3 regions of the Carnobacterium inhibens subsp. inhibens DSM 13024 genome follow, and region 2 is predicted to be linked to each of the others. Evidence: predicted binding sites of a transcription regulator. Region 2 holds the regulator's gene; each other region holds the start of a gene.
The links. The regulator NrdR, encoded in region 2, represses ribonucleotide reductase genes. The targets are predictions, from matches to a motif close to ACACNATATATNGTGT.
Positions count from the first base shown of each region.

Region 1 (4,989 bases), 1.9 Mb from region 2:
AATCGATTGTTTCAAAGATTGAACACCATCTTGTGATTGAAGAGTGTCTAGCAGGGTTAAGCCTCCAAAAACTTTCCCTACCATATCTTTTTCATTTTTTGGAAGTCGAGCCCAATCATCTAAGTCATTTGATAACGGAATTCGAGTATCAGTCCAAAATTGCTCAACTAATTTTTCCCATGTTAGTTTGTCGATCATGTCTTCGATATTATTCCAGTTAATTGCTTTATAGTTCGTTGTCATTCTTGTTCTCTCCTTTTAAATGGTGCAGCTTTCACAAGCATTTGAACCAATTTCTTCTGAATTTTCCGTAAACGTACGAACGTAATAAATAGATTTAACACCTTTTTTCCAAGCATAATGACGTAAAATATTTAAGTCACGTGTTGTTTGTTTGGTTGTGCGTCCATTTTTCCATTCATACAACCCTTCAGGAATTTCAGAGCGTAAGAAGAGAGTTAAACTCATACCTTGATCGATATGCTTTTGAGCTGCTGCATAAACATCAATAACTTTACGCATGTCCATATCATAAGCAGACAAGTAGTAAGGCATCGTTTCATTGGATAAGAAAGGAGCAGGATAATAGGTTTTACCAGTCTTTTTCTCTTGACGTTCTTCAATTAAACGTGTAATTGGGTGTAAACTAGATGATGTTTCATTTACATAACTAATTGAACCCGTTGGCGCTACAGCTAAACGATTTTGGTGGTATAACCCATCTTTCATCACTGCTTCTCTTAAAGCTGCCCAGTCTTCTACAGAAGGTACATGTATCCCTTCAAATAACTGTTGAACTTTTTTACTCGTAAAGGCAAAATTTTCGTTAATATAGTGATCAAAATAAGTGCCATCTGCATAAGCAGATTTTTCAAAGTTATAAAAAGTTGTCCCTCTTTCTTTAGCAACTTTATTACTAGAAGCCAAAGTATAATAATTTAATAACTTAAAGTACACATCTGTAAATTCAACGGATTCTGGTGAGCCATAATGAATTTGATTCAAAGCTAAGAAAGTGTGTAATCCCATTGCTCCTAATCCAATCGTATGGTATTTATCGTTCCCATTTTTAATGGAAGGTACTGCATCAATGCTGGATTGATCCGTAACCATGGTTAATGCACGCACCATCGTATCGATCGATTGTCCAAAATTAGGCGATTTCATTAGGTTCACAATATTAGTTGAACCAAGGTTACAGCTGATATCCGTTCCTAAATGCTCATAAGTTTGATCATTATTAATTAATGATGGTTCTTGGATTTGTAAAATTTCACTACACAAGTTACTCATTGTAATAGTTCCGTATACTGGGTTTGCACGATTCGCAGTATCGATATTAATGATATAAGGATAACCAGATTCCTGTTGAAGTTTAGAAATCTCATTTTCTAATTCACGAGCACTGATTTTTGATTTACGGATTTCTTCATTATTCACCATATTATCGTACTCTTTAGTAATATCAATATAAGCAAATGGTTCTCCGTAAATTCGTTCTACATCATATGGACTAAAAAGATACATTTGTTCATCATGAGCAGCTAATTCATAAAATTTATCCGGTACGACTAAACCAAGAGAAAGTGTTTTTACACGAATTTTTTCATCCGCATTCTCTTTCTTTGTCGAAAGGAATGATACGATATCTGGATGAAAAACATTTAAATAGACCGCTCCTGCTCCATTTCGTTGTCCAAGCTGATTAGAATAACTAAAACTGTCTTCTAATAATTTCATTACAGGTACAACTCCGCTTGAAGCATTGTCGATTTTTTTGATTGGATCTCCAGAAGCACGTAAATTAGATAAATTCACACCAACTCCGCCACCGATACGAGACAATTGCAACGCACTGTTCACTACACGGCCAATACTGTTCATATCATCCGTTGCTTGGATCAAGAAACAAGAAACCAGTTCTCCACGTCTCTTACGTCCTGCATTCAGGAATGTTGGCGTAGCAGGTTGATAACGTTGATTTACGATTTCATCCGCAAGTTTGCGAGCTAATTCAGTATCCCCATCAGCTAAATATAACGCATTGAATACGATTCGATCTTCATAGCGTTCTAAGAAACGTTGTCCATCATTCGTTTTCAAAGCATATTGTGTATAAAATTTAAAAGCTGACATAAATGAGCGGAATCTAAATTTCCGACTGTAAATATCATCAAATAATGAATGGATGAATTCTCTTTCGTATTTCAATAAAAACTCTTCTTCTATATACTCTTCTTTAATTAGATAGTTCAATTTTTCTTCAAGTGTATAAAAGAAAACGGTATTTGGATTAACATGCTCCAAAAAGTAAGCTCGTACCGCTTCACGATCTTTATTTAAAGGAATCTTTCCATCCACAGGTCTATTCAATTCATTGTTTAATTTAAAATACGTAACCTCTTTTGGTTTTGAGGCTAATTTAGGTTTATCCAATATCATTCACCACTTTCTTTAATTGTGCAACATCTTCCTCATTGCCTTGAAACTCAAAGGTATGTAATAAGGGTACTTGATAATCGTGAGCCAGATCTTTTGCCGTAAAAGCGAATAATTTACCAAAATTCAAATTCCCACCACCAGCTACCCCTTTTAAATACCTTTTATTATCAGCTGTTTCAATAAAATCGTTTAATAATTCAGTTGCTTCTTTATCATACGTTGGTGCAACAATAATGAACGGTTCTTCTAAAACAATATATGGATTCGTTGGCGTCAATTCCAACAAATCCATACTGAGTTTGTTAACAAACTTTCTAGTCTGGCCGGTTAAACTAATATAAACGACTTTCATGCTAATTGATCAAGGAGATCAGGGCGGAATCCATTAAAGGCTTCATGTCCTTCTATAGAAATAACAGGAACAGAGCTAAACCCAAGTTCTTTAACTTCATTTAAAGCTTCTTCTGATTCAAAGATATCTTTTACCTCGTAAGAAATACCTTTATCTTCTAAATATTTTTTAGTGAAATTACATTGCATACAGTTTGGTTTAGAGTAAACAATAATCGTTTTTTGCGTCATAGGTCATTCTCCTTAATAATTCATTTTTAAGTTCGTTTTCATCTATTTCTCTATTCGTATTCTACACTTATTCTCTCTCACTGGCAAATAAAAAAACCACTATATCTAGTGGTTTTCCTATTGACATATTCATTTTTTCCTATATGTGGTATTTGTCATTCATGCTTGTGAACAATAAACAGTTGAGAAACCTACAGTTATTTGTCTCCAAACCTTTCTTCGTGTAATTTTCACATTTGAAAAAAATCTAAAAAAACTTTTTTTATTTTTTTAATCCTCACGAAATCAATTTATTAAAGATTTTAGAATATTTTTACATTTTTTTGAATAATACTGTATACATCTTTATTTGTTTCATTCGCTTATAATTAATTTTCCTTTTCTGAAAAGAAAAGAAAAATTTTCTATTTTCAACATTAAAAAAAAGTTAGAAAAGCTGAGTAGTCAACTTTTCTAACTTATCAATTTATGTCTCAGGAGAGATTCGAACTCCCGACCGTCCGCTTAGAAGGCGGATGCTCTATCCAACTGAGCTACTGAGACATGTCCTAGCAACAAAATTAATTATATGTAATAATGAATAAAAAGTCAACACTTTTTGCCAATAAATTTTAAATTTAAGAAAGAATGTTATTTTAATCAGTTGAATTTAATAAATACACCCTTTACAATAATTATTAAACAAGTTAGGGAGGTTTTAAAATGGGGTTAATTGGTGGTCTTTTAGGAAACGCCGGGAACATCAGCGAGAATGAGGCTCGAAAAAAACTATCAGGTGTCATTTTGGATACTGAAGAAATCGATTTAGCGTTTAAATTGGTTCGTGATTTAATTATTTTTACCAATAAGCGTTTAATTGTCATTGATAAACAAGGTGTCACAGGTAAAAAAACGACTTATCATTCTTTGCCATATAAGTCGATTAGTCGCTTTCTGGTTGAAACAACCGGCCATTTTGACTTAGATGCTGAATTGAAGATCTTTATTTCCAGTGCTGCTGAACCAGCTATTACGTTGCAGTTTACAAATGATAAACACATTACAGCAATTCAACAAGCTTTGGCACTAGCTGTACTCTAAACCAAGTAAAAAAGAAGAGAGTGAGACAAAAAGCGTTTAGACCCGAATCACTGGAACGAATAAGCGCAGTATGGTCATCGACCATCGAGCATTGTTCGCGAAGTGGACGTCGGGTCTGCTTTTTGGAGCACGTTTTAGAATGAATATTCGTATAAAAAGAGGAGGCTAGGATTTTTGTCCCGGCCTCTTCTTTTCTTTTTAATACAATTTCAAGTATTGTTCTCTTTCCCATTCAGTCACTTGCTCACGAAAAGCAGCCCATTCGATTTTTTTAGCATTGACAAAGTTTTCATAAATATGATCACCCAAACCAGCTTTAATCGTATTATCTTTTGCTAAGTATCCTAAAGCTTCATGCAATGTTCCAGGTAAATCATAAATCCCATTTTCATAACGATCTTTTTCGCTCATTACATAAATATTGCGGTTGATAGGTACTGGAGCTTCCATTTTATTTTTCACACCATCTAACCCAGCTTTCAAAAGAACAGCCATCGCTAAATATGGATTTGCGCTAGGGTCGACACTACGTAATTCAACACGAGTAGACATTCCCCTTGATTGCGGTACACGAATTAGTGGTGAGCGATTACGGCCGCTCCATGCAATGTATACAGGCGCTTCATATCCGGGTACAAGACGTTTGTATGAATTTACAGTAGGGTTAACGATTGCTGTAAATGCTTTTGCGTGATCTAAAATACCAGCTAAAAATTGACGTGCTGTATCACTTAGTTCCATATCCCCATCTTTATCGTAAAAAGCATTACCTTCTTTTGTAAATAAAGATAAGTTGAAATGCATTCCAGATCCATTGACTCCATATAATGGTTTAGGCATAAACGTAGCATGTAAACCATGTTTACGAGCGACAGTTTTTACAAT
Region 1 is NZ_JQIV01000006.1:527,854-532,842, forward strand. It holds gene nrdF (class 1b ribonucleoside-diphosphate reductase subunit beta) at 1-243, opposite strand, end outside; gene nrdE (class 1b ribonucleoside-diphosphate reductase subunit alpha) at 259-2,442, opposite strand; gene nrdI (class Ib ribonucleoside-diphosphate reductase assembly flavoprotein NrdI) at 2,429-2,794, opposite strand; gene nrdH (glutaredoxin-like protein NrdH) at 2,791-3,024, opposite strand; tRNA gene BR65_RS03630 (tRNA-Arg) at 3,494-3,567, opposite strand; gene BR65_RS03635 (PH domain-containing protein) at 3,727-4,104, shown strand; gene glnA (type I glutamate--ammonia ligase) at 4,303-4,989, opposite strand, start outside.
Region 1: nrdH (glutaredoxin-like protein NrdH) is a predicted target of NrdR. The motif match lies at 3,121-3,136, and genes of this name have one in related genera.

Region 2 (4,989 bases):
CTTCTTATTTGTTGAATACAAAAGACAACAGCAAAGACTTATCTGAAGTTGCCACAGAACATGACTATTATGAGGTTTCTTCTGATGAAAGTGTCTACGGAAAAGGCGCTAAAATTGGCATTCCAGAAGATAAAACAGTGACATATGATCATGTTGCAAGAAAAGTAAAAGCTATACGTATTTTAAGCAAACAATTAAATGACAATTTGGAAAAAAATGAGCAGACTGAGTTATTCAATGAAATGGAATTGCCTTTATCCATCGTATTGGCTGAGATGGAACTTACTGGGGTAAAAGTGAATGACAAAAGGTTAATGGAAATGAAAGAAGAATTTGCCGTTCGGTTAAAGGATATCGAGCAGCGTGTATACGAATTGGCTGGAGAAGAATTTAATTTAAATTCGCCAAAACAATTAGGTGTAATCTTATTTGAGAAGATGGGTTATCCTGTCATAAAAAAAACAAAAACAGGTTATTCAACGGCGGTTGATGTTTTAGAGCAAATGAGAGAACAAGCTCCGATTGTAGAACATATTTTAGATTACCGACAAATAGCGAAAATCCAATCCACTTATATAGAAGGTTTATTGAAAGTGATTGATAAAAACACGGGGAAAATCCATACACGTTATATGCAAACAATCGCTCAAACGGGTCGTTTAAGTTCTGTGGAACCAAACTTGCAAAATATTCCGATTCGATTAGAAGAAGGTAGAAAAATTAGGCAAGCTTTTGTTCCTAGTCATGAAGGATGGAAGATATTCGCATCCGATTACTCACAAATTGAATTGCGTGTGTTGGGACATGTATCAAATGATCCTTTGTTAAAAGAAGCTTTTATTGAGGGACAAGACATTCATTCAAGTACTGCCATGCGAGTATTTGGAATCACTTCTCCCGAAGAAGTTTCTTCAGAGATGCGTCGCAGAGCTAAAGCGGTTAATTTTGGAATTGTCTATGGTATAAGTGACTATGGATTATCACAAAATTTAGGAATTAGCCGAAAAGAAGCACAAAAATTTATCGATAAGTATTTTGATAAATATCCAGGCGTTAAAACGTATATGGAAGATATTGTGAGAGAAGCAAAAGATAAAGGTTTTGTCGAAACACTTTTCCAACGTCGCCGTTATTTGCCAGAAATCAATTCTAGAAACTTTAATTTACGGTCATTTGCTGAAAGAACGGCTATCAATACACCAATCCAAGGTAGTGCAGCAGATATCATCAAAATTGCTATGATTAAAATGGATAAAAAATTAAAAGAATCAAATATGAAAGCAACTATGCTATTACAGGTTCATGATGAACTGATTTTTGAAGCGCCTGAAGAAGAACTTGAACAACTTGAAGCACTAGTGATTCAAGTTATGGAAGGTGCAGTAGAATTATCTGTTCCTTTAAAAGTAGACAGCAACAGCGGGAAAAGCTGGTACGAAGCGAAATAAGAAGGAAATGTTTCTGCTATATTCAGTTATAGCAGAAACATTTTTTAGATAGAAAGGAAGTAAAAATTTGCCTGAATTACCAGAAGTTGAAACGGTTAGAAAAGGTTTAGAACAACTTGTATTAGGCGCAACGATTCAATCAGTAGATGTTTATTGGGACCGTATCGTTGCTGGATCTATCGATAGCGAAGAATTTAAACAGCTTTTAGTTGGAGAAACGATCATAGAGTTTGATAGACGAGGAAAATACATTATTTTCCGTTTTGAACATTGGGCTTTGGTTTCTCATTTGCGTATGGAAGGTAAGTATGAGGTAGAAAATTCAACAGCACCTTTAAAAAAACATACACATATCGTTTTTCATTTAACAGACGGAAGAGATTTACGTTATCTGGATGTACGGAAATTTGGTCGGATGACACTTGTTCCTTTAGGAAAAGAGTTTAGTACGACAGGTATAAGGCTACTTGGTCCTGAACCGACTAAAGAAGCTTTTGATGGAAAGACATTTTATACTACACTACAAACTAAAAAACGGTCTATTAAGCCTCTGTTATTGGATCAAACAATTGTAGCTGGATTAGGAAATATTTATGTAGATGAAGCTTTATTTGTAGCTAAGATCCATCCGATGAGAGCTGCAAATAGCTTAAGTAAAAATGAAGTTTCAAGGTTGCATGAATCCATTATCAAAGTCTTAGGGGATGCTGTAAAAGCTGGTGGAACGACGATTCGCACTTATAAAAATGCACTTGGAGATGCTGGGACATTTCAAGTGAAATTAGCGGTTTATGGTAAAAAAGGAAGTCCGTGTATTCGATGTGGAACGCCTATAGAAAAAATAAAAGTAGCTCAACGAGGAACTCATTTTTGTCCTAATTGCCAGCAATTAGACATTGATTACTAAATAAAGAGGGGATAATATGACTGTAATTTTAGGGCTAACTGGCAGTATTGCTACTGGCAAGTCAACTGTTAGTAAATTGTTTAAGGAACAGGGTTACCCTGTTGTAGATGCAGATATTGGTGCTAGAGAAGTAGTAGAACCTGGCACAGAAGGGTTAAATAAATTAAAAGCCTATTTTGGTGATAAAATTATTCTACCTGATGGTACTTTAAATCGTTCTGAACTGGGAAAAATCGTATTTAATGATGAAAAAGAGAGAGAGCAGTTAAACGAAATGTTATCTCAACACATACGGCAATGGATTATGACTAAGAAAGATGATTACTTAAAACAGCATCCTGTTGTTATTGTATTAGATATTCCTCTGCTTTTTGAAACTGGATATAAAGATGATGTTGATCAAATCATGGTAGTAGCTACAACACCGGAGACTCAAATAGACCGTTTAATGAAAAGAGATGGAATAGAAAGAAATGAAGCATTGCAAAAAATTGCTGCTCAGTTGTCTATTTCAGAAAAAATAACTCTGGGAGATATTATAATTGATAATAATGGGACAGTTGAACATACAAAAAAACAAGTTTTAAAGTGGATTGAAAAAATAAAACCCAATTCATGCATAAAATAAAAATTGAAAAGAGCAAAGAATAAAGTATCAGTGCTTTATTCTTTGCTCTTTTTTACCGATTTTAACCGGTTTTATCTGTGATTGTTGTATGGTATAATAATGTAAATAACTGTGTACAAAACTAGTGCAGAGATAAGACGCACTTAAGATAGGAATGATAATAATGCAATGTCCACGCTGTCAAAATAATGGTTCTAAAGTTGTCGATAGTCGTCCAGCAGATGATGGACGTGCCATTCGTAGAAGAAGAGAATGTGAAGCCTGTAGTTTTCGATTTACTACATTTGAACGGGTTGAAAAAACACCTCTTTTAGTGATCAAAAAAAATGGAACCAGAGAAGAATTTAATCGTGAAAAAATTTTAAGAGGGTTGATTCGTTCTTGTGAAAAACGACCTGTAGCAATGGAACAAGTTGAAAAAATAGTGGATGAAGTAGAAAATCAAATCAGAGGGTTAGGCGAAAATGAAGTTTCTTCTGCTATTATTGGAGAATACATTATGGAAAAATTAGCTGATGTAGATGAAATAGCGTATATCCGCTTTGCTAGTGTCTATCGTCAATTTAAAGATATGAGTGTCTTTCTTAAAGAACTTCAAGAATTTGAAAGAAAAAAAGCTGAAAAAAATTAGTGAGACAGAAAGGTGTGAATCGTTTTGGGATATCCATGGAAAAACTTAAGTCCTAAAGATGGGTTTTTAGTAAAACAAAATGCGTTACTATCGGATATTGATCAAAAAATTCTCACTTTTTTGTATCAACCTTTGATTGGCACTGCTGCATATAGCCTTTATATGACATTATGGACTGAAATAGAAGAAGAAAAATATTGGAGTGAAGGAATTCTGCATTCGGAATTGCTGACAGTGTTAAATATCGGTATCCCTGAACTCTATCAAGCTAGGATCAAGTTAGAAGCGATAGGTCTCCTTAAAACCTATGTCCAAACAGATACGACTAAATTAACGATCTATGAATTGCAAGCTCCTCAAACTAGTGAGGTATTTTTCAAAGATGATTTATTAAGTTTATTGTTATTAGAAAGAGTTGGCGAACGAAAATTTAAAAATTTGAGAAAACGATTCATTGTAGAAAAGATAGACAAACAGAAATTTCAAGAAATCACTAAGTCATTTTTAGACGTGTTTCAGTTTGACGCTGAATTACTAAAAAGAGAAAAGGAACTTTTAAAAGAGCCTGTTTCATATATTGGAAAAACAGCCAATTCTAATCCAAAAGTTGATCCGAAAACGTTTGATTTGAAATTTTTTTATTCAGGTTTAAATCAGCAATACATCAATCGTTCTTCCATTACAAAAGAAATAGAGGAAACGATTCTTGTATTGCACACGTTATATGGTTTAGACGAATTAACGATGCAACAATTTATTCTTAATGCATCAGATATTGAAACTGGAACCATTGATGAAAAAAAATTAAAGAAATTAGTATATGATGATTATCATAATAAAAACCAACAAAATATTTCTTTAAAAGACGTGGTGGAAAAAGATATCCAGATCGATGTAAATCAGCAAAAAACGCGTGAAAATGATCTTATGAAAAAAGGATTAACTAAAGAAGATATTGCGGTCATTGAAGTAAGTGAGCAAATAAGCCCTTATGATTTTATGAATTCTATTAAAGAACAAAAAGGCGGTTTTGTAACAAAACCTGAAGAATGGACTTTAGAAGAAATCGTGAAGAAAGCTAATTTGCCAACAGCGGTGATCAATATTTTGATTCATTACATTTTAGTTGTGAAAAACAACCCAACGCTTGACCAAAAATTAGCTTATAAGATCGCCAATGACTGGGCGCAAGAAAAGGTAGTAGCACCTGAAGAAGCGATTCAAAAGGTTAAAAAAATGTATTTAGAAAATGCTGAAAAAAAACAACAACAAGAAAATCGTAATAAGACTTACACACAAAACAGAAGTAAAGGTAATTACAATAATCAAACCACGATAAGAAAAGAAACTCTTCCAGATTGGGCCAAAGCAGAAA
Region 2 is NZ_JQIV01000006.1:2,462,343-2,467,331, forward strand. It holds gene polA (DNA polymerase I) at 1-1,448, shown strand, start outside; gene mutM (DNA-formamidopyrimidine glycosylase) at 1,516-2,355, shown strand; gene coaE (dephospho-CoA kinase) at 2,372-2,983, shown strand; gene nrdR (transcriptional regulator NrdR) at 3,147-3,614, shown strand; gene BR65_RS12890 (replication initiation and membrane attachment family protein) at 3,639-4,989, shown strand, end outside.

Region 3 (4,989 bases), 500 kb from region 2:
GGCTGATTGCTGGTATTCTTGGCTTGATTTTAGGAGTCATACTTGTTGTAACCGACAGAGGTGGGATTTTAGAACGACCACGCCTCTACAACCTACTTGATCAAATCGTCAATCTCTTTCGTTCTTTGCCTTTTATCATCATGATGGCATTGGTTGTTCCCTTAACTCGCTTGATCGCTCATACATCTATCGGTACAACAGCTGCTATCGTCCCTTTAGTTATCGGAACCGTGCCATTCTTTGCTAGACAAATTCAAAATGCTCTTTTAGAAGTTGATTCTGGCGTTATAGAAGCTGCCGAATCAATGGGATCCAGTCCTTTAGAAATCATTTTTCGTGTTTATTTAAAAGAAGGACTGACAGCTATCATTCGTGTCTCTTCTGTTACCATTATTAATTTGATTGGTTTAACTGCTATGGCAGGAGCAATCGGTGGCGGAGGATTAGGTAACTTAGCCATTGCCAGAGGCTACAATCGTTTCCAAGGAGATGTAACGTTAGTCGCCACTGCTATTATCTTAATTATTGTATTCATTAGTCAATTTATTGGAAATGCTTTAATCAAAAAAACGAGTCACTAGATGACATTGGAGGAAAAAAGATGAACAGAATAAAAAAAGGTTTTTTAGGATTAACTTTAGCATTAGGGCTTCTTGTAACAACCGCTTGTGGAACGAACACTACTTCAGAGGTTGAAGAATCTGAGCCCATTAAAATTGGTGTTGTTGGAGAAGTGAATGAAGTTTGGGAGTTTGTTAAAGAAAAATTAGCCGCAGAAGATATTGAAATTGAGCTAGTCAAATTTACAGACTATGCTACACCAAACGTAGCTCTTGCTGAAGGCGAATTAGAGTTGAATTCTTTTCAAACGAAAATTTTCATGGAAGCTTTTAATGAAGATCATGGTGAAAACTTAGTGGCCATTGCCGATACGGTTATTGCGCCACTTGGTATTTATTCATCAAAGATTCAAGATGTCTCTGAGATAAAAGAGAATGATGTGATTGCCATTCCAAACGATGTTTCAAATGAAGGACGAGCTTTACTCTTACTTCAAACAGCTGGTTTGATTGAAGTTGATCCTTCAAAAGGCCAAGTTCCTGTAGTTGAAGATATTACCTCTAATCCTTTGAATTTAACATTTGAAACACTAGATTCTTCTCAAACAGCACGCGCTTTAGAAGATGTAACAGCTTCCGTCATTAATAGCGGAATGGCTGTAGACGCCGGATTCATTCCTACTGAAGATGCTGTGTTCTTAGAACCAGTTACTGATTCCTCTGATCCATACTACAATGCGATTGTTTCAAGAGAAGAAGATAAAGATAATGAAGTTTTCAAAAAGATTATAGAAGCTTACCAAGCAGAAGATACTAAAGAAGTCATCGAAGAAACATCAAAAGGCTCTTCTATTCCAGTGTGGTAAAGGAACGCAAGTAACTAGTTTCCTTTACGGCACACATTAAAACTAACCCCATTCAGAAAGGATGATTTATTATGTCAACAGCACTTACAAAAGTTACGTTACAAGAAGAAGTTCAACAAGGAGCTCAAGAGGTCATCGCATTACGCCGTTACCTTCATCAACATCCTGAGCCAAGTCTAAAAGAATACGAAACAATCAAATTTATCAAAAATGAATTAGACAAACTATCTATCCCTTACGAATCTGTTGGTGAAACTGGAGCTATCGGGACGATTGTTGGTAAAAAAGGACTAGGAAAAACGATTCTCTTACGGGCAGATATTGATGCTCTTGAATTAGAGGATGCTAAAGACAAACCTTATAAATCAACTAAAAAAGGATTACATCATGCATGTGGCCATGATGCTCACACATCAGCTTTATTAGGGGCTGCAAAAATTTTAAAAAACCATGAAGCTGACTTTTCAGGGACCATTAAATTAGCTTTTCAACAAGCTGAAGAAATCGGAGCTGGAGCACGACAATTTGTAGCGGGTGGATTTGTTAACGATGTCGATCAAGTTTTTGGTATACACGTCGACTCCTCTATCGAGACTGGAAAAATCGTTGCTACTGCTGGTCCAACAAATGCTTCTTGTGATATTTTTAAGATTAGGGTCAAAGGCGAAAGCGGTCATGCGGCTAGACCAGATTTAGGAAGAGATGCTCTTTTAACAGCTGCTGCCATAACGATCGAATTGCAAAGTATTGTGGCTCGAGAAGTCAGCCCTTTAGATAATGTAGTTGTTGCTGTAGGAGTCTTAAACGCCGGAACTCGTTATAACATTATTGCAAATGAAGCTTCCCTTGAAGGTACGGTTCGTACATTTAGCCACGAAACACGCCAATTTGTATTAGCAGCTGTTGAACGTGTTGCACGAGATGTCGCCAAAGCTCATCGCACATCAATTGAATTTGAGAATTATGATGCAGCAGCTCCTCTTATCAATAATCAAACCGCTGCAAGTCGTGCTGCTCGTGTTGGTACAGACATTGTAGGAGCAGATAATATTATTCAAGATAATCCCAAAAGTTTAGGAGCAGATGACTTTGCTGACTTCTTAGCTGTTGCGCAAGGTGTTTATGCTCGTGTTGGAACTAAGAACCCAGCTAACCCAGAAACTTGGTACGGGCATCATCATGAAAATTTTGATATTGACGAAAGCGGATTAGCTATAGCCACAGAATTACATGTCAGATATGCTCTAGATTTTTTAAATGAACGGTAAATAAAAAAAATTCAGAACTTATTTTCTGAAAAAGATTGAAGCGAGTTGTTTTTCGCTTCTTTTTTTTGTCTTCTATTTCTCACAAAATTTTTAGTTAATGAAAAAACACAACATGTAGTGTAAAATATATTTCAGGTAACAACATATAGAAAAAAAGGATGTTACACTTACTACCCTTTTTTACTGTTATCTATTGATTTACATACATATTTTATTAAGGAGTGGTACCCATGATTGCAAATATCTACGCAAAAGCAACAATAGATGTTAACAAGTTAAATGAAGACATTCAAGCTTTTCCTCAAGTCTATCCGATAACTGATGATATGAACTTAACCTATAAAGGGGTTTCTCGCTTAGTTATGTTAGATCGGTATTCCTTTAAAGACCTCTCTAAATCTACTCTTTCTATAGGAGATTTAGTTGTTTTAACGGTTAAGCCAGACCCGCAATACCCTACAAGAGGAACTGGATTTGTTACACAGATCAACCATTCTCAACATACTGCTTCAATTTTGATTGATGAGGAATTCCGAGGATCCATTGAAGATGAGTATGAGCAAAAAACTGGAATCATTACTTGCAGCTTAGATGTGATTGAAAAACCGCTTGAAATTTTTTATGAACAAATTGCTAAACGAAATGCGACTGGCTTATCCGCTATAGAATCGACTCCTGAAAAAAGAAAAGCTGCTTATAATGCCTTTTATGAAGAATTAAAAAACTTGAATTTTATCCCTGCAGGACGCGTTTTGTATGGTGCAGGTTCGAAAACGGATGTCACTTATTTTAATTGTTACGTTATGCCTTTTGTCCCTGACTCTCGTGAAGGTATTTCGGATCATCGAAAACAAGTGATGGAAATCATGAGTCGTGGCGGCGGTGTTGGTACTAATGGTTCTACTCTTCGTCCGCGTCATACTTTAGCGCGTGGGGTTAATGGAAAATCATCAGGAGCTGTTTCTTGGCTAGACGATATTGCGAAATTAACTCACTTGGTTGAACAGGGTGGCAGCCGTCGTGGAGCACAGATGATTATGTTAACAGATTGGCATCCAGATATTCTTGAATTTATTATTTCAAAAATGCAAAACCCACGTATTTTACGTTATTTAATTGAAAATACCACAGACGCTCAAATAAAGAAGCTAGCTAATGAAAAGTTGAAATTCACTCCTCTTTCAGAACACGAAACTGCTATGTATCAAACTATTTTAAATTATAAAAATATGCCCGGGCGTGGTGGATTTGATGCAGCGACAATGAAAGAAGCAGCTGCTAAATTAAAAATAGGCGGCTCCTATAGTGTTCATGACCCTGACTTTTTATCAGGAGCAAATATTTCAGTTTGTTTGACGACTGATTTCATGGAAGCTGTTGAAAAGGACACTGATTATACTCTTCGCTTTCCTGCCGTAGAAACATACAGCCCAGAGGAAATGGAAGAATACAACACTAATTGGTCAGAAATTGGAGACGTCCGTGAATGGGAAGCTTCAGGACATGGCATTCATACTTACCGAACAATAAAGGCTCGCGAATTATGGAAACTCATCACTATTTGTGCTACCTACTCTGCTGAGCCGGGTATTTTCTTTATTGATAATGCAAATAAGATGACGAATGCTGCTGCCTATGGGCAAAAAGTCGTTGCAACTAACCCTTGCGGCGAACAGCCTCTCGCTCCTTATTCTGTTTGTAATCTAGCAGCCGTTAACTTAGCCGAAATGGCCGATAAAGAATCTGGAACAGTCAATTTTGATAAATTAAAGAAAACTGTGCAAGTTGGTGTACGTATGCAAGATAACGTGATTGATGCCACACCTTACTTCTTAGCAGAAAACGAAAAACAAGCTTTAGGAGAACGCCGTGTTGGTTTAGGCATTATGGGTCTCGCCGACTTACTCATTTACTGTGGTAAAGAATACGGCTCTCAAGAAGGCAATCAATTAGTAGATAAAGTCTTCGAAACAATTGCAGTTTCAGCGTATGAAGCTTCTATTGAATTAGCAAAAGAACGAGGCAGTTTCCCTTTCTTAATTGGGAAAACTGAAGCAGAGACAGCTAAACTAAGAGAACAGTTCCTTCAATCGGGGTATATGAAGCAAATGCCAGAACACATTCACGAAGGCGTATTGAAATATGGGATACGCAATTCACATTTATTAACTGTTGCTCCAACTGGGTCAACAGGAACAATGGTGGGCGTTTCAACAGGACTTGAACCTTACTTCTCATTTAGTTATTTCAGAAGCGGACGTTTAGGCAAGTTTATCGAAGTAAAAGCTGATATCG
Region 3 is NZ_JQIV01000006.1:1,962,084-1,967,072, reverse strand. It holds gene BR65_RS10600 (methionine ABC transporter permease) at 1-581, shown strand, start outside; gene BR65_RS10595 (MetQ/NlpA family ABC transporter substrate-binding protein) at 602-1,426, shown strand; gene BR65_RS10590 (amidohydrolase) at 1,498-2,694, shown strand; gene BR65_RS10585 (vitamin B12-dependent ribonucleotide reductase) at 2,925-4,989, shown strand, end outside.
Region 3: BR65_RS10585 (vitamin B12-dependent ribonucleotide reductase) is a predicted target of NrdR. The motif match lies at 2,800-2,815, and genes of this name have one in related genera.